Anatilimnocola floriformis: one gene and its partner. The protein of the gene in region 2 binds, or shares a complex with, the protein of the main gene of each other region. Links are inferred from orthologs where the notes say so. Each region holds a gene or a part of one and is shown on either strand. Other genes may lie near its edges. The genes, in order: secA and secY.

The links.
Region 1: the proteins of secY (region 2) and secA are in contact, whole or in part, in a crystal structure (PDB 3DIN), measured with the Thermotoga maritima proteins. The link is inferred for Anatilimnocola floriformis from one-to-one orthologs. Residues at the interface, in WP_004081795.1 of Thermotoga maritima: Glu108, Gly109, Glu110, Glu111, Ala236, Glu237, Arg238, Arg239, Ile240, Thr241, Ile242, Gln243, Tyr244, Ala245, Arg246, Arg247, Val248, Thr249, Gly250, Arg251, Arg252, Val253, Tyr254, Gly256, Ala257, Ser258, Thr259, Tyr260, Leu261, Pro262; in WP_004082002.1 of Thermotoga maritima: Glu261, Ala262, Arg263, Lys300, Ala301, Arg302, Thr303, Ile304, Ile305, Leu323, Tyr324, Asp325, Pro326, Val329, Ser330, Tyr333, Ile336, Lys340, Phe345, Val349, Glu363, Phe364, Tyr374, Ser375, Gly376, Gly377, Glu393, Ile395, Thr482, Ser483.

What each region holds. Positions count from the first base shown.
Region 1 is NZ_JAMLFW010000001.1:440,611-450,017, forward strand. Bases 2,177-6,423 are described here. They hold secA (preprotein translocase subunit SecA), read right to left. Parts: upstream 6,055-6,423; coding sequence 2,377-6,054; downstream 2,177-2,376. Outside these bases: M9Q49_RS01755 (TrmH family RNA methyltransferase), read left to right, coding at 7-822; M9Q49_RS01760 (3-deoxy-D-manno-octulosonic acid transferase), read right to left, coding at 819-2,174; M9Q49_RS01770 (hypothetical protein), read right to left, coding at 6,866-7,393; M9Q49_RS01775 (FtsX-like permease family protein), read left to right, coding at 7,567-9,255; M9Q49_RS01780 (ABC transporter ATP-binding protein), read left to right, coding at 9,390-9,407. UniProt on the Escherichia coli protein: Required for protein export, interacts with the SecYEG preprotein conducting channel.
Region 2 is NZ_JAMLFW010000001.1:5,171,250-5,179,248, forward strand. Bases 1,734-4,572 are described here. They hold secY (preprotein translocase subunit SecY), read right to left. Parts: upstream 3,922-4,572; coding sequence 2,545-3,921; downstream 1,734-2,544. Other genes in these bases: M9Q49_RS20310 (adenylate kinase), read right to left, coding at 1,846-2,436; rplO (50S ribosomal protein L15), read right to left, coding at 4,153-4,572. In the rest of the region: lhgO (L-2-hydroxyglutarate oxidase), read right to left, coding at 1-139; M9Q49_RS20300 (MTH1187 family thiamine-binding protein), read right to left, coding at 126-449; M9Q49_RS20305 (HEAT repeat domain-containing protein), read right to left, coding at 449-1,723; more of rplO, read right to left, coding at 4,573-4,686; rpsE (30S ribosomal protein S5), read right to left, coding at 4,683-5,168; rplR (50S ribosomal protein L18), read right to left, coding at 5,209-5,577; rplF (50S ribosomal protein L6), read right to left, coding at 5,644-6,183; rpsH (30S ribosomal protein S8), read right to left, coding at 6,265-6,660; M9Q49_RS20345 (type Z 30S ribosomal protein S14), read right to left, coding at 6,678-6,863; rplE (50S ribosomal protein L5), read right to left, coding at 6,944-7,513; rplX (50S ribosomal protein L24), read right to left, coding at 7,640-7,984; rplN (50S ribosomal protein L14), read right to left, coding at 7,984-7,999. UniProt on the Escherichia coli protein: The central subunit of the protein translocation channel SecYEG. Consists of two halves formed by TMs 1-5 and 6-10.

The DNA of each region.
Region 1 (9,407 bases), 4.7 Mb from region 2 along the record:
TTTTCCATGCTCCCACCCATCTCCAGCCTGCAAAACCCCCGCATCAAGCAAGCCATCAAGCTGCGCGACCGCCACGGCCGCGACGATCAACGGCGAATCATCCTTGATGGACGGCGAGAAATCGAACGGGCTCTCGCTGCCGGCGTGCAGTTGACGGAACTCTTCATCGAAGCGGATGTGCTGTCGCCGGAGGATGAAAAGAAACTCGTCCGCAACGCGAGAAACTGCGGCGCTGACGTGCTGGATGTTTCTGCGCTGGTGATGCAGAAGCTCGCCTTTGGAGAACGTCACGAAGGGATCGTCGCGACCGCCAAGGTTCCCGATTCAAGCCTTACTGCTTTCGCCGCGGTACTGGCAAAGCGATCAACTCCGCCGCTGATAGCAATCGTCGAAGGCTTGGAAAAACCCGGCAATCTCGGCGCGATCCTGCGCACCGCCGATGCTGCAGGAGTGAGTGGGCTGATCGTCTGCGCCGGGCGGACCGATCTCTATAACCCCAACGCCATTCGCGCCAGCCTCGGCGCAATCTTCACCGTGCCTGTTGCTGCCGCCAATCGTGCTGAGACGTTGAACTTCGTGAAGCAGCAGCAGCTGAAAGTTTTCGCGGCCCGCGTCGACGGCGCTGTCGACTATGCTGCCGTCGATTACCGAGTTCCGTGCGCCATCGTCCTCGGTAGCGAAGCCGAAGGATTGACGCGCGAGTGGCACACCAGCGATGTGCAAGCCATCCGCCTGCCGATGCAAGGCAAGGTTGATAGCCTCAACGTCAGCGTTACGGCTGGTGTGATCTTCTACGAAGCGCTGCGGCAACGAGGAAACTAACCCGCTTGCCGTCGCGGCTGTTTCCGCTGTTGCTTCACGGCAGCTGGAGTGGGAATCGTTCGCGTCAGGGAACTAGCAGCGAGTCCCTGAAGGAACACCATCGTCCGATCGGCAGCCCCTTGTTGGGCAACAACGAGCTCCTGAGCTCGCTTGCCGAGGTCATAAGCAAACTGCGGTTCGCTCAGACAGCGTTCCACAAAGGCTTGCAGTTCCGCCCCGTTCTTCACGACGTGGGCTGCGTTGCTGTGCAGCAGAAGTTGCACCACGTCTTTGAAATTCCAAGTGTTCGGCCCAAAGCAAACTGCGCTGCCATACGCAGCCGGTTCGATCATGTTCTGGCCGCCGCGACGACTAAGGCTGCCGCCGACATAGGCGATAGTCGAAGTTCCCCACCAGGCGCCGAGCTCACCAACGACGTCGATCAACAGGACACGGGCGGCAGGATTGTGGTTCGCCGTTTCGAGGCGAGAGCGACGCTCCCACGGCAGGCCGCTGCGATCGAGCAGCTTGGCAACTTCATCAAAGCGCTCGGGATGCCGCGGCGTGATGAGGAGCCGCAAATTGGGATGGTGCGGCGACAACTGCTGAAATGTCTCGATGGCGAGTTGCTCTTCGGGCGCTTGTGTGCTGCCGACGAGCAGCACAACGTCGCTCTTCTCAATGCCGGCGAGAGTAGCGAGTCGCTTCGTCGTTCCGTTATTGCGGTCCGTTTGCGCACCGTCGAATTTGATCGAGCCGGTGACATGCACCCGCTTCTCATTCGCGCCGAGGGCAATGAACCGCTGGGCGTATTCGGGGTTCTGCACGAGGACCAGGTCGAGCGACTCGAGCGTGCTGCGAATCCAGCGGGCGATGCGACTGTAGCCCTGAAAACTCTTTGAGCTCAGTCGGCCGTTGATCACGGCGACCTGAGCGCCATTCTGATGCGCGGCAGCGATCCAATTCGGCCACAGCTCAAGCTCGGCCATCACCAGCAGCGTCGGCTTGATGATGGTCATCGCGGTGGCCGTCGACCAAGTGAAATCGAGCGGGGCATAGAAGACCGTCCGCGGCGCATAGCGTTTTTGCGCGAGGGCGAAACCCGTTTGCGTCGTCGTGCTGATGACAATTTCCCAATCGGGATGAGCCTGCTCCCAGCGCGCGATGAGCGGCTGCAGCAAATTCACTTCGCCGACGCTGACCGCATGCAGCCAGAGACAGGGAACCTTGCGGTTGCGACGACGAGGAACATCGCCCCAGAACTTTTGCCGCCAACCATCGCGATATTTGCCGTGGCGAAGTCGGCTGTAAAGAAGATACGGCGAGGCTGCGAGGATCAGCAGCAGGTAGACGATGTTGAGTAGGTATGGCATGCGCGAATCCTTTCGCGGCGATGTTTTGTTTTGTCCCCTCTCCTCGGTACTCCGGGGAGAGGGTTAGGGTGAGGGGCCGAATTGCAAAGGGAGCATTCTCTCCGCCTCGGCCCCTCACCCCGGCCCTCTCCCCGTGAGTACACGAGGAGAGGGAGTGGATCTGTTTAGTAGGGTTACGTTTTAAGTACGCGGAGCCGACGCCCTACACGGTGGCTCCGCCGCCCATGCGCATGTGGCAGTTCTTGTACTTCTTGCCGCTGCCGCAAGGACACGGATCGTTGCGACCGACGCGTGCGCCGCGGTTACGGATCGGCTCCGGCTTGTTGTCGCCCTGACCACCTTGGCTGGTTTGCTGCATCGATTCGTTGAGCGAGTCATCGGCGCCGGTCACCGAGTCGTGACGCGAAACCATTTGATCTTCGGGAAATGTGCTGCGGACGAAATCTTCGTTCAGCTGTTCCACCTTGAAGACGAGTTCCGTCACGCGGTCGTCGAGCGAGACCCACATCTGCTCGAACATCTTCATGCCTTCGCGCTTGTACTCGACCTTCGGATCGACCTGGGCATAACCCATCAGGCCGACCGAGCTGCGGAGGCGATCCATCATCAAGAGATGGTCCTTCCACATCGTGTCGACAACTTGCAGCAGCACCGAGCGTTCCATCCGGCGAATTTCCAGACGGTAACGATCTTCGACATCGATCAGCAGCTTGTGTTCGAGTTCTTCGGCATCCATGTCGCCGAGTTCTTCGGCAGTCAGCTTCGAGCGGAGCTCGGTTTGTGCCCACTGCGCGAGCTTCTCGACCTTGCCGCTGGCGTCGCCGTTGTTCGAGTTGAAAATCTCGGCAACGCGAGTGCGAACTTCTTGCGTGGCCTTCTCGGCTTGTTGCTGAACGCGTTGGCTCATCGGCAACATGAACTGCAGCATTTCGGGCTGCGTCTTGTTACGCAGATCTTCGATATCGATCGGCGTCGAAAAGCGTTCGCTGGCCCAGCGGACCAGTTGTTCGCGATCGAGCGCGCCGCGTTCGCCACCGCCGGCAGAGTAAATGCCCGCCATGATCGGATACTCTGCTTCCTTGCGGTCGTAGAGCGCGATGGCCTGGTCGGTGACGTACTTCTTGACCGCGTTGGTGTCGAGATTTTTGATCTCGTCGTAGTTCAGATCGAGGCCAAACTTGCTGCGAGCCCAAGCGATGACCGTGCGATAACCAAAGTCGTCTTCGAGGAACGGCTTCCCTTCGGAGAGATCGACCTTCTTGATTTCCTGATGCGAATGTTCGATCAGGTGCTCAGCAATGTGATCGCGGCCGACCTTCTTCAGGTGCTTGTCGTTGAAGTTTAGGCCCCAACGAGTGTTCGCCATCTTGGCCATGGCTTCCCAATTCCATTCTTCCTCGTCGGTTCCCTCCGGCAGATTTTCATCGAGGCCGTCTTGAATGTGCGTCTCGGCGGCGCGGCAGGCTTCCTTGATTGCGAAGTCTTCGGCAGCGCTGTAATCCGAACCGAGGAAATCGCGAGCTTCGAATTGAGCGGCCAGGCGGGTACCGGCGAAAGCGGCGAAGACGCTCGGGCCGTAATCACGCTTGAGGAACGTCTCGACGTTTTGGTTCACCTGCTTGCGAACCATTTCCAAGATCAGGTTGCGGCAATTCTCGCCATCGAGAATGTTCTGGCGGAAGCGGTAGATCCGCTTCCGTTGCTCGTCCATCACTTCGTCGTAGTCGAGCAGGTTTTTGCGGGTTTCGAAGTTCCGCTCTTCCATCTTCTTCTGCACAGCCGAGATGCGGCGGCTGACCATCGGATGTTCGATCCGTTCGCCTTCCTTCATCCCCAACCAATCGAGCACTTGCGTAACCCAAGCGCCGGCGAAGATCCGCATCAAGTCGTCTTCGAGCGAGAGGAAGAAGCGGCTGCTGCCGGGATCGCCTTGACGACCGCAACGGCCGCGAAGCTGAAGATCGATACGGCGGGCTTCGTGGCGTTCGGTGCCCACGACATACAAGCCGCCGAGTTCCTTGACTTTCACGCCCTCGGCCTTCATCTGTTCGCGTTCATCGATCTCACGGACGAGCGCATCCCACTCGGCATGCGGCACATCGAGACGCGTGGCGTAGCGATCTTGCAGCTGAGCCCAAGCCATCGTTTCGGGATTGCCGCCGAGAATGATGTCGGTACCGCGGCCGGCCATGTTGGTGGCGATGGTCACCGCGCCCATGCGGCCGGCCTGCGCGACGATGTCGGCTTCGCGCTTGTGATGCTTAGCGTTGAGCACTTCGTGCTTCACGCCGCGCTTCTCGAGCATCGCGGCGATTCGTTCGCTCTTCTCGATCGAGACCGTGCCGATCAGCACGGGGCGGCCGCGATATTCCAGGTGATCGATCTTCGAACGTTCGATCGTTTCGGTCTCGCGCGTTTCCTTCGGCTGATATTGAACGTTGTCGTCGGTTTCCTTGAGGATCAAACCGACCAGCTCTTCGCCGCTCTTGAGCACGACGGTGTCGTACTTGTGAACCCGTTCGATATCGTCAGCGACGGCGATGAACTTTTCCTTCTCGGTGCGATAGATCGCATCGGGGAACTCGATCCGCTGCAGACCGCGGTTCGTGGGAATCGCGATGACGTCGAGCTTGTAGATCTTCCAGAATTCGCCCGCTTCGGTCATGGCCGTACCGGTCATGCCGCAGAGCTTGTTGTAGAGCTTGAAGAAGTTCTGCAGCGTGATGGTGGCCAGCGTCTGCGTTTCTTCCTTGATCTTTACCCCTTCTTTGGCTTCGACGGCTTGATGCAAACCATCGCTCCATTGACGGCCATCCATCAAGCGGCCGGTGAATTCATCGACGATGATGACCTTGCCGTCCTTCACCACGTAACGCACGTCGCGCTGATACAGGTAGTTGGCCTTCAGCGCGTTGTCCATCAAGTGGGGCCATTCCATGTTCCCCGCGGTGTAGAAACTCTCGACGCCGGCGAGCCGTTCGGCTTCACGCACGCCGTCGTCGGTCAAGTTGACCGTGTGGTCCTTCTCGTTGACCGTGAAGTGCGTTTCCTTCTTCAGCTGCAGCGCGATGCGATTGGCTTCGGCATACTTGGCCACGTTGTCGAAAGCCGGACCGCTGATGATGAGCGGCGTACGAGCTTCGTCGACGAGAATGTTGTCGACTTCGTCGATGATGGCGAAGTTCAATCGGCCCTGCGATTGCTGCAGCGATTTTGGATAGCGATCGTCACCGCGCGAGGCGGGACGCATGTTGTCGCGCAGATAGTCGAAGCCGAATTCGTTGTTCGTGCCGTAGGTGATGTCGCAGTCATAGGCTTTCTGCCGATCGTCGACATCCATATCACTTTGAATGGCACCGACCGTCAGACCCAGGCCCATGTACAGCGGGGCCATCCATTCCATATCGCGGCGGGCGAGGTAATCGTTCACCGTGATGACGTGCACGCCCTTACCTTCGATGGCGTTGAGGTAGGCGGGCAATGTGGCGACCAGCGTCTTACCTTCACCGGTCACCATTTCGCCGATGGCGCCGCTGTGCAGCACCATGCCACCGATCATTTGCACGTCGTAATGACGCAGACCGAGGAACCGCCGGCCACCTTCGCGGCACACGGCAAATGCTTCGACCAGAATGTCGTCGAGCGACTCGCCGGCCTTGAGGCGCGCGCGGAACTTGCTCGTTTGTTCCTTGAGCTCGGCATCGCTCAAAGCTTGATACCGCGGCTCGAGCTCGTTGATCGACTCCACCTTGCCGGCCATCTTGCGAACGAGGCGGGCGTTTGATGTGCCGAACAGGGACGTCACCCCGCGCTCGAACCCCGAGAGCAGGCCGCCAAAAAACTGGCCAAACGATTCCCAAGTACGCTCAAGTAAGTCCATACATCACATCAGTTGTGCGAGTTATTGCTGCGAGCACGCAGAGTAGTGACTGCGTGCGTTGCTGCGCTCGGTTAAAACGAACACAGCTAGCGCAGGGTGACATCCTGCCAGCCCTGGCGATACTTTCAGACGGTAGTGCAAACGCTTTGCCCAAGTGCGGTTCCGGTCATTCAGATTGGCGCAACTTGCACAGCCCCAAAAGTTTATTGAGAGGGGCGAATTTGGTCAATTGCGGTTCGGCTGCCGGAATGGCAGGGCTCGCACCCCTACCGCTTTTAGCAATTCGTGGCGGGCCAGCAGATCTTTGCTGGCGAACTAATCCGCACCTGCCTTGTGGACGATTGCCAGCCGACGTCTAACAACATCCATCAGGACAAGTCGATTTGTACAACAGTTGTTCGAGCTTTTTGGATCGGCCGTAAGTCTGTTCGGTATAATTGGTTGAGACAGAAAACGAGCGTTTCGAGCCCTGTTTTTCACAACACTTAGGCGGGTAAATACAACACTTTCGCCGCTAGTCCACAACGGTTTGCTCCCAGCTTTCGCCCGCAACCGGGCCGTGGGCGTTGTCGTGCCGCCGGCGCCTTGCCAAAAAGTGAACCGCCTCAGCGGTCAAAGATGAATTGCCAAAGATCGAGAACTTACCGCAACCATTGAACACCGAGCGCTGGACATCTTAGGTCTGACGCATTCCGGCAAAAAAGAATTGCCCACGCCACCGCGACCATCTGGGCTTACCCCAGTGGAGCGATCACTGGCGAGCTACAACGTGATCGCCCCGCCGGCACAAGGCCGAGCGGTCGCGAGCCTCTCACCAAATCGCGTACGTATCCACCGCCGTTTGCAACTTCCCGGTCCACACCGCGTTTTTCGTGGCTTGCTCGTCGGGGTTGATTTGATAGACAGCCCGCAGCTTTACCTGCGTCGGCGATTTGCCAGGTGTGGCCGCAACGGCGTTTTCCCAAACGGTTTTGTCGAGCAGATCGACGCTCAGTACATAGGTGTCGCCGGGCTTCAGTTCGAGCCAATCGGGAAAGTTCTTCGACCACTCGCGAGGCTTTTTGCTGATTTTCGTCACGCTGCCATCGTCGCCGACGAGCTCAAACGACAGGTTGCGATAGCCCCACGAATATTTGTCGGTCCATAGTCGCAGCGGCGCATCGGAGACATTCTTCACCAGCACATGCATGGGGCCGGACGTATTCAGCGAGCGGTGGTTGTGGTGAATCGGAATCGCAATCTTCAGCTCCAGCAACGGATTGGCTTCCGGTTTTTCCTCTTCGGCGAAAGCGGGAAGTGATAGCGTGCAAAGACAAACACAGGCTAGGAGTTTTTGCATGGGATCGACCAGAATAAGTGATAGCGTGGCTCACGCCCATTAAGACGACGCCCGCCAAGCTTTCGTTTTGCTCACGCGGTTCCACTTCAAACTGCTATTGGCCATTCCGACCCCCACGGATGACAATGCCCGGTTAGTTGGAAGCTAGGATTCACTTCGCCAAAGGATTGGCCATGTACAAGCTGCTGCTCGCGTGGCGGTATTTGCGAACGCGGTATATCGCGCTCGCCTCCATTATCAGCGTCACGCTCGGCGTGGGCACCCTCATTGTCGTCAACAGCGTGATGGCGGGCTTTGCCAACGAGATGCACATCCGTCTGCACAGCATCCTGGCCGATATCGTCTTCGAAGCCCACGGCATGGATGGCTTCAACGATCCGCAGTGGCACGTCGAAGAGATTCGCAAAATCGTCGGCGCCGATCTAAAGGGAATCACCTACGCGGTGCATGTGCCCGCGATGGTCAATGTGCCGGTGCGTGGCCAGTGGATCACGCGGCAAGTCAGCCTGGTCGGCGTCGATGAAGCGACCTACGCCGACGTCAGCGACTTCCGCGAATACCTCGTTCATCCCGAGAATCGGCAGAAGCTCAGCTTTCGTCTGCACGAATCCGACTACGACAAGGACGGCAAGCGCGGCATGCCGCCATCCGGCTGGAACTATCGTCGCCTGAAGGCGCAGTACGAACGCGAAATGGCCATGGAGCAGGAACAACTCCGCCGTTCGCAAGAAGTTCCGCGGGCCATTCAGCCGCAAGACCTCAAGCCCAAAGATTCGCAGCAGCTGCAACCGGGACAACTCCCCACACTCAAGCCACCGATGATGCCGGAAGAGAAGAGCGCGGAAAATTTGCCGCCGGAAACGGCCACTGCACAAGCAGACCCGGTCGCACCAACCACCGCTCCGCAAACCACCGTTGCTCCGCCGCCGGATCCGTTTGCTTCGCAAGCTTCGACGCATCCCGCCGATGCTTTTGATCCCGCCAAGGAACAATTCACCGGCGTGATTCTGGGCATCGCCATCGGCAGCGTGCGGCAGCGCGATGTCAAGGGGAACGTTGTCGACTATTACATGTGCCGCCCCGGCGATGATGTGCGGATAACGTTTCCCTCGGCAGGTCAGCCGCCGAAGGCGATGAGCGATATGTTCACCGTCGTCGACTTTTACGAAAGCAAGATGAGCGAGTACGACAGCAGCTTCGCCTTCATGCCGATCAAGCGTCTGCAAGAAATGCGCGGCATGATCGATCCGGCCACCGGCCGCGAAGCCGTCACCACGATTCAAATGCGACTGAAGCCCGGCGCCGATCTGAACGCGATTCGCGATCGACTGCGTGAGCGCTTCCCCGCCGAAGCCTTTCCCTATCGCATTCAAACCTGGAAGGACATGCAAGGCCCGCTCCTGGCCGCCGTGCAGATGGAAACAACGCTCCTTAACTTGCTGTTGTTCCTCATCATCGCGGTCGCCGGCTTCGGCATTCTCGCGACGTTCTTCATGATCGTCGTCGAAAAGACCAAGGACATCGGCATCCTCAAAGCCCTCGGCGCACCGAGCCGCGGCGTGATGAGCATCTTCATCAGTTACGGTTTTTCGCTCGGCCTGGTCGGCGCGACGGTCGGCATGATCGGCGGCGTGTTGTTTGTGATCTACATCAACCACATCGCCAAGCTGATCGAATACATCACCGGCCACGAGGTCTTCGATCCGACGATTTACTACTTCTCCAAAATCCCCACGATCCTGCAAACGCAAACCATCATCGGCGTGATGTTCGGCGCTGTGGCGATCGCGGTGTTGGCGAGCGTCCTTCCTGCGCTCCGCGCTGCGAGGCTGCATCCGGTGCAGGCGCTGCGCTACGAGTGACGGGGTGTGGGAGATGGGGAGTATCGGAGATGGGGTGAATATTTGTATTCACTCCCTCTCCTCGGTACTCCGGGGAGAGGGATGGGGTGAGGGGCTAAAGCTAAGTCGACTAACCATTGCAAAGTGATATGAATATGAGCACCGCAACTGAA
Region 2 (7,999 bases):
GACCGGTTTGATGGGTGCCGACCTCGGGCTCTTTTTCGAGCACGGCGACGCGCAGCTGCGGAAAGCGATTGCCAATCTGCCAGGCCGTGGCAAGGCCGACAATTCCGCCACCAACGATTGCGACATCAGCCTGGTGCATCGATGGTCTTCAACTTCCTGCCGAGTTTTTCTTCCACACTGCTGACCTTGGCGTTCAATCGGCCCGTTGCGTCTTTGCGATAGTCGAGCTTCATCGTGCAGCTGACGCGATCGCAATCGGCCGAGATCGCGGCCAGGCACTGCTGAAAAACGGCCAGCACTTGGTCAACTTCTCCCTCGATGATCGTCCCCATCGCATGCAGCCGATAGTCGAGACCGCTGGCTTCGATGATGGCCAGGCTCCGCGCGACATAATCACCGACGCTCGGCCCTTTTTCCAGCGGCGCGATGCTGAACTCGAGAAGCACCATTATTTCTTCTCAACCGTGTCTGCGGCGTTCTTATCGACCGCTTTTTCGGCTGGCTTATCCGCAGTGGGCTTTTCTTCGGCTTTATCGTCTTTCTTTTCCACCGGGCCCGGATTCTTCGCTCGATAGTCAGTCCACTTCTTGAAGACTTCGGCTCGCTTGGCTTCGTCCGAATGGCCGATGATGCGCGCGTTGGTCAGCACCATTTGCGGATCGCTAAAGGCCTGGCCGGCGGGAATTGTGTAGTACGACTTCAAATCTTGCTTGGTCAGAAATAGCGCGGCAGCGAGGGCCGAATCGCGAACTTCGACTTTGATCATCACCTTCTCGCGCTCTTGCATCTGCGTCACCAGGTTGGTGTCGGCAAAGAGCTTTTCGATTTGCGGCAGATGCGACTCGTCGCCCATCGCCGCGATCGTCATCAGCGCCATGCTGGCCATGTGCGGCTGGCGGTTGGCTTTGAGGATCTTTTCGGCGCAGGTCAGGCCTTCCTTCATATTGAACCGGCGGGCCAGCGACATAGCCGAATAGGCGGCGAAATCTTCGCTCTTGAGGATCAGTCGCGAGAGCATTTTCCTCGGCACATCGCCGCGCGAACTGCCGGTGATCGCATCGGCGAAATTGGCCTGGCTGCAATAATTGAAAACCACGCTGTTGTGATTCTGATTGAGCGAGACATCTTCCTCGCCGGCGACGAACACCAACATGGCCACCTGTCCGTAACCGAGCTGCGTGTTGCCACCGCCGCCGAACTGCGCGAGCTGTTGATTCTGCTGAATACGCACGCCGAACAATTCGGCTACGTTCTTGGGATTGGATTCGAGCGTTTGCAGCATTTCAGGATCGGCCTTGGTCAGGTCGACGAAGTTCTTACGCGATGACTCGGCATCGCCGAACGCCTTTTTGAAACGAGTCCAACCCGGCAGCTGGTAGTCGTCAGTGGCTTCTTTGCCGGCGATGAATGCATCCAACCGCCGCTGCAGATCCGTCTGGCGGATACGCCCCAGCACGCGCTCGGCCCGGTAACGGACCTCGCGGTCAGGATGTTGAACGGCTCCTTCGACCGCCTTGTAAGCGGGCAAGCCAATACGGGCGAGCTGTTCGGTGGCCGCTTCGCGCGTGGCGAATTCATCGGCGCCGAGTTCTTCGATCAGCTTCTTCACCGTCGGTGCATCGGCGGCGGGCTTTTCCGGCGCGGCGGGTTGAGCGCGAAGCAGCGTGGTAGCGAAGGAAGCAAAACCGAGCAGAATCGGTAGGAGGTAGGAATGGCGGAGCATGCCCGGCCCTTTCGTGCGGCGGATTCAGTCCGGAAGGAATGGACTTCGAGAGAAACAGCCAAGCCCGGATTATAAGATGAACACGGGCCTCTTCGCGAGCATTACGCAGCAAAAATCAGAAACTAGCCGGCTGCCGACTCAACCGTCACTTTTTTTTTATCGACGGCGGCGCGGATCAATTCAAAGACGTCGTCGGGCGAACCCATCGCGTCGACCGATACGAGCAACCCCTGCTTGCGATAGTAATCGAGCAGCGGCGACGTTTGCCGATGATAGACTTCCATTCGCCGGCCGATCGTTTCGGGCGTATCGTCGACCCGTTTTTCGGTAGCGGCTCGGCGGAGCATGCGGGTAATAAGTTCCGCTTCATCGGCTTTGAGCTCGATGACGATGCTGAGCGGCGTGCCTCGCTGGCGAAGCGAATCATCCAGCGACTTGGCTTGCTGAATGGTACGCGGAAAACCATCGAACATGCAGCCGCGGCTGAAGGCGGGCTTGTCGAGCTCTTCGCCAACCATGCTAAGCACGATTGGATCGGGCACGAGTTGACCACGATCCATATACTGCGCGGCGAGCCGGCCGAGCGGTGAACTCTGCTTGGCAGCCCGCAGCAACTCGCCCGTCGATAGGTGAGGAATTTGCAGATAGTCGAGCAATTTGCGCGACGCTGTACCTTTGCCGGCGCCGGGCGGGCCGATGAACACAATCAACATCGCAACCTCGCGGCCGGTGCCCCCATGATCGCAAAAACCTCCACCCGCCTGCGTCTCTGAACTGTGAGTTGACTGTTGCCTAATCCAGTCAACCGATAGCCATCCAACCTATGCTTCGAGCAGACCACGATAGTCACGCATGACCAGGTGACTATCGATCTTTTGAATCAAATCGAAGGCCACGCTCACCGCGATGAGCAGCCCCGTACCGCCATAGAAACTAGCCACACCTGGATCAACCTTCAGCCAAGCTGAGATGATCGTCGGCACGATGGCCACCAGGGCCAAAAAGCCGGCGCCCACGTACGTGATGCGGATCATCACCTTTTCCAAATGCTCCGCGGTCCGTCGGCCTGGCCGGTAACCTGGAATGAACGTGCCGAAATCCTTGAGGTTCTCGGCCATTTCCTTGGGATTGAACGTGATCGCCATCCAGAAGTAGCTGAAGAAGTAAATCAGCGCGACATATAGGAGGTTGTAGATAAACGAGCTGCCTTGGCCCAGTGAATTGGCAATTGCGGCGATGGTCGCGTTTTGGGTCTGGGTTCCCAGCCACTGAAACAAAAACGCCGGCAACATAAGCATGCTGCTGGCAAAGATGATCGGCATCACGCCCGACTGATTGAGCTTCAGCGGCAGGTATTGACGCGAACCACCAAAGACGCGACGACCGCGAACATGCTTGGCGCTTTGGGTGGGAATCTGCCGTTGACCGAGCGTTATGAAGCAAACGCCCATCACCACAATCACGAACAGGAACAGCAAGATCACCAGCGTTTCGATACCGGGCGTGCCGTTGAAACCAGTGAGCTGCCATTGCATGTTGGCAAAGAAGTTCATCATCGCCTTCGGCATCTGAGCCAGAATGCCGGCCATGATCAACAAGCTAATGCCGTTGCCAATGCCGAACTCGTCGATCTGTTCACCCAACCACATCACAAACAGGGTGCCGCAGGTCATGATCGCCAGGCAGGTAAAAAACCAAGCCGGATGCAAATATGGCGAACCTGTCGATGAGATCACCAGGAAGGTGTCGTAAAGCGGCACCGACGCTTGTGAACCCTGCGCTGTCATGCCCCGCAGATAGAAGTAACTCTGCACGATGCAAATCGCGACCGTCAGATAGCGAGTGTATTCGTTGATCTTTTTCCGCCCGGTTTCGCCTTCTTTCCGCAAGTCTTCGAGCGGTTTATAGACGCTGCCGAGCAACTGCAGAATGATCGAGGCCGAGATGTACGGCATGATGCCGAGGCCGAGGATCGTGAGGACCCGCATGTCGGCCGCGCTAAACACTGCCACCTTGGTGAGCAGGTTGCCGAAGGCGGAATTGTCTTCCCGCTGCAGCCGTTCGGCCATCTTTTCCTGGTCGACGATCGGCAGGGGAATTTGATAACCAATCCGGAACACAGCGAGCAGAATCAGCGTGAAGAGAATCTTCTGCCGCAGTTCAGGAATGGTGAAGATGGCTCGGAATTTCTCCCACATAGCATCCGTCCAGTTTTGAGGATCGCGAGCGTTGCTTGGAACCGTGATTCGAGTAAACCGACCGCTAACGCAACTGCAAGCGGTGCATCAGCTTACCAGAAAGCAAGGTAGCAAAAAAAGAGCAGCGTCACGATGCCGCTGCTCTTCCATACATTTAAATTTGGGTGGAGCGCGACAAATCGTTCGTCCCGCACTTCAGTTTTCGATCCAATGCAGCAGTCACAATGCAGCTTATCGTTTCTTGGCCGCCTTGTTGTCGCTCGTCTTCTTACCCTTGGCAGCGCGAGACGCGGCTTGCTTTTCGGCAACTGGGGTGCGGCCTGGAATGACCGTCGCCGTGCCGCCAGCCTTCTCGATCTTTTCCTTGGCCGTTTCGCTGAAGCGATGGGCCGAGACCTTGAGCTTCTTGCTCAGATCGCCGTTGCCCAGGATCTTCAAAACGTCGAAGGTCTTCTTCAGCAAACCCTTGGCTTGGAGGCTGGCGATATTGACTTCTTCGCCGGCTTCAAACAAATCTTGGATTTCGCTGACGTTGATGCTGGTAATAGTCAGGGCGAACGAGTTGGTGAAACCACGCTTCGGCACGCGACGAACCAGGGGGCTACCGCCACCTTGGAAAATCGGCAGTTGCTTCCAACCCGAACGGGCCATCTGACCCTTGTGACCGCGACCCGAGGTCTTGCCCTGGCCGGAGCCAATGCCGCGACCCAACCGGTTCGGACGCTTGTGTTTGTGAACGCCTTGATTTACTTCGTGCAAGCTCATGACAACGTAACTCCCCGCAGACGCTCCGTATCAGCGGTCGTGCGTAATTGCTTCAGGGCCTTGATCGCGGCTTTGACGACCGTGATCTGATTGCTGGTGCCCATGCTCTTGGTGATGATGTTCTTAATGCCCGCTGCTTCGCAAACCGAGCGAACGGCAGCGCCCGCGATGATGCCCGTACCGCCACCGGCCGGCATCAAGAGCACGTCGGCCGAACCGAACTTGGCCCGCACGGCGTGGGGAATGGTGTCGTTCACAAGGGGAACGGTAACCAGGGTACGAGTCGCTTGCTTTTGACCTTTTTCCACGGCTGGCGGCACTTCGTTGGCCTTGCCATAGCCCCAACCGACGCGGCCCTTGCCGTCGCCGACGACGACCATCGCCGCAAAACTGAATCGACGACCACCCTTGACCACTGCGGCGCACCGCTTGATCTGGACAGTCTTGTCGACAAACTCACCACGATTCGATTCGTTAGACACGCTGGATTGCTCCGTCGCTGGCTCTTATCTCGGAAAACTACTAGAAGCTCAAACCACCTTCGCGAGCAGCATCGGCCAGCGACGCGACCCGACCATGATACCGCAAATGACCGCGATCGAACGCGACCTCTTTGATTCCCTTGGCCAGCGCCCGTTCAGCAATGATCTTGCCGATCTTGGCCGCTGCGTCCTTATTGCCGCCGTATTTGAACTCGGCGCGGAGATCCTTGTCCTGCGTGCTGGCCGCAACCAGCGTGGTGCCGGTCACATCGTCGATGATCTGCACAGCCATGTTCTTGTGGCTGCGATTGACCGACAGCCGCGGACGACCGCCGCCATGCTTGAAGTGCTTCCGCACGCGGTAGGCGCGACGTTCGCGACGGCCACCCAAAGTTCGTTGCTTGTCCATTGTGTCTTCCTTCTCGCGTTGCTCGTCCGCGTATAAGACGAAGCCGAGAATCTTTTAGAATAGTAATTACTTCGAAGCGGCCTTACCTGGCTTGAGCTTGATCTGCTCGCCCTGGTAACGCACACCCTTGCCTTTGTATGGTTCCGGCTTGCGGAGCTGACGGAGTTCGGCAGCGAACTGACCAACCCGTTGCTTGTCGGGGCCTTGGATCACGACGTGCGTCGAGTCCGGCACGGTCACGTTTAAGCCTTCGGGAATGGCCCGCACCAACTCGTTGGCGAAACCAACCCGTAGCGACAGGTTCTTGCCCTTCAGCGTGGCTTGGTAACCGACGCCAACGATCTCGAGCCGCTTTTCGTAGCCGTTCTTGCAGCCGAAGATCATGTTGTTGATCACGGCGCGGGTCAGGCCGTGGAAGGCCCGAGCTTCGCGCTCATCGTTGGCCCGCTTCACGACAACGTTCTTGCCGTCGACCGCTACGCAAACTTCAGGCCGGTGTTCCCAGCTGAGCTTGCCCTTGGGGCCTTCGACGTTCACGGTCCGGCCATTCACGCCGACTTTGACGCCGTCGATGATGGCAACCGGTTTATTTCCAATTCGTGACATGATTCGTACCTGCCGATATGGGCTCTTTTTTAAGGCGCGGGCTGGCGACTGCCGGGTGACAATTACCGGGCGATCATCTGCTTACCAGATTTCGCACAGCACTTCGCCGCCGATGTTCTTTTGCCGGGCTTCGCGATCGCTGACCACGCCGCCACTGGTGCTCAAAATGGTGATCCCTTGGCCGTTCAGCACGGGACGCAGTTCCTTGGCACGACGGAAAACCCGTCGACCAGGCGAGCTGACGCGCTTGATGTGCTGGATGACGTGCTCGCCAGCCGGGCCGTACTTGAGCTCCAAACGGAGCTGTGGCACGGGGTCGAGTTCCACGACCTGCCAGTCCCAGATGTAGCCTTCGCGCTTCAGCACATCGGCCAGGCCGCGCTTCAACAACGAAAGCGGCACATCTACGCTGGGCCGCTCCACCGAGACGGCGTTTCGGATGCGGGTCAACATATCCGCGATTGGGTCAGTCAACATGTTACCGGGGACCCCTCTTACCAACTGGCTTTACGAACACCGGGAATCAACCCTTTGTCCGCGAGATTGCGAAAACAAATACGACAGATGCCGAACTTCCGGTACACGGCCCGGGGGCGACCGCATAGCTGACAACGCCGGTGCTGCCGGGTCGAAAACTTCGCCGGCTGCTTGGCTTTGGCAATCTTCGAGTTGCTTGCCACTGGATTTACTCACACTGCGAAATGAAAAACGAAACGATTCGAACGAGAGCGATCAAGCTCACCGACCTGGCCGGCCAATGTTACTTGGGGGCGGCGGCTGGCTTGGGCTCTTTTTTGACTTCTGCTTGAAACGGCACGCCGAGGATTCGGAGCAGCTCACGCGACTCATCGTCCGAGGCATTCCGAATGACGAACGTAATGTTCATTCCCTGCACTCGCAGGAATTTGTCCGGATTCAACTCCGGAAACACGAGCTGTTCCGACAACCCCAGGCTATAGCTGCCATTGCCGTCGAAGGCTTTGCGATTCACACCGCGAAAGTCGCGGACGCGAGGCAGAGCGATCGAGACCAGGCGGTCGAAAAACTCATACATTTTTCGGCCACGCAAGGTAACCTTGCAGCCGATCGGCATGTCTTCTCGCAGCTTGAAAGCCGAGATCGCCTTGCGCGACTTGGTGACGATCGGCTTTTGACCGGTGATCAACCCCATCGCTTCGACGGCAACTTCCAAGTGCTTCTTTTCCTGCGTCGCGATGCCGACACCCATGTTCACCACGATCTTTTCGAGTCGTGGCAAGGACATTGGGTTACTCCGCCCCAGCTTTTCTGCTAGTGCAGGAATGGCTTCCTTTTGGTATTTAGTCTGCAGGCGGGGGGTCGGAGCGGGGCCGCTCGACGCTTCGGCTTCTGCTGCTTTTGCTTTCTTGGCCACTGAATCAATCCTCTGTGAAGACGGCTGTACTAGAACCGCTCGTTATTGTTTTGCACTGCGAAGCTACTTCGCGGCGACCTTCTTCTTGGACTTCGAAACTTCGCCGAGCGAAGCGTTGCACTTCTTGCAAACGCGATGCTTCACGCCGTTCTCTTCCTTCACACCCGTTCGCACACCCTTGTTGCACTTTGGGCACATCAGGAGGACGTTCGAGATCTGGACCGGCATTTCTTTCGACAGACGGCCACCTTGTGGGTTGCGTTGGCTGCGTTTGACGTGCTTATAGACCTTGTTGACGCCTTCGACCGTCAACCGACCTTTTTCACGATCGATGTGCAGCACTTTGCCTTTGACGTCTTTGTCGTCGCCGGCAATCACTTCCACGATATCGCCAGTTTTAATGTGCATTAGACCACCTCGCTC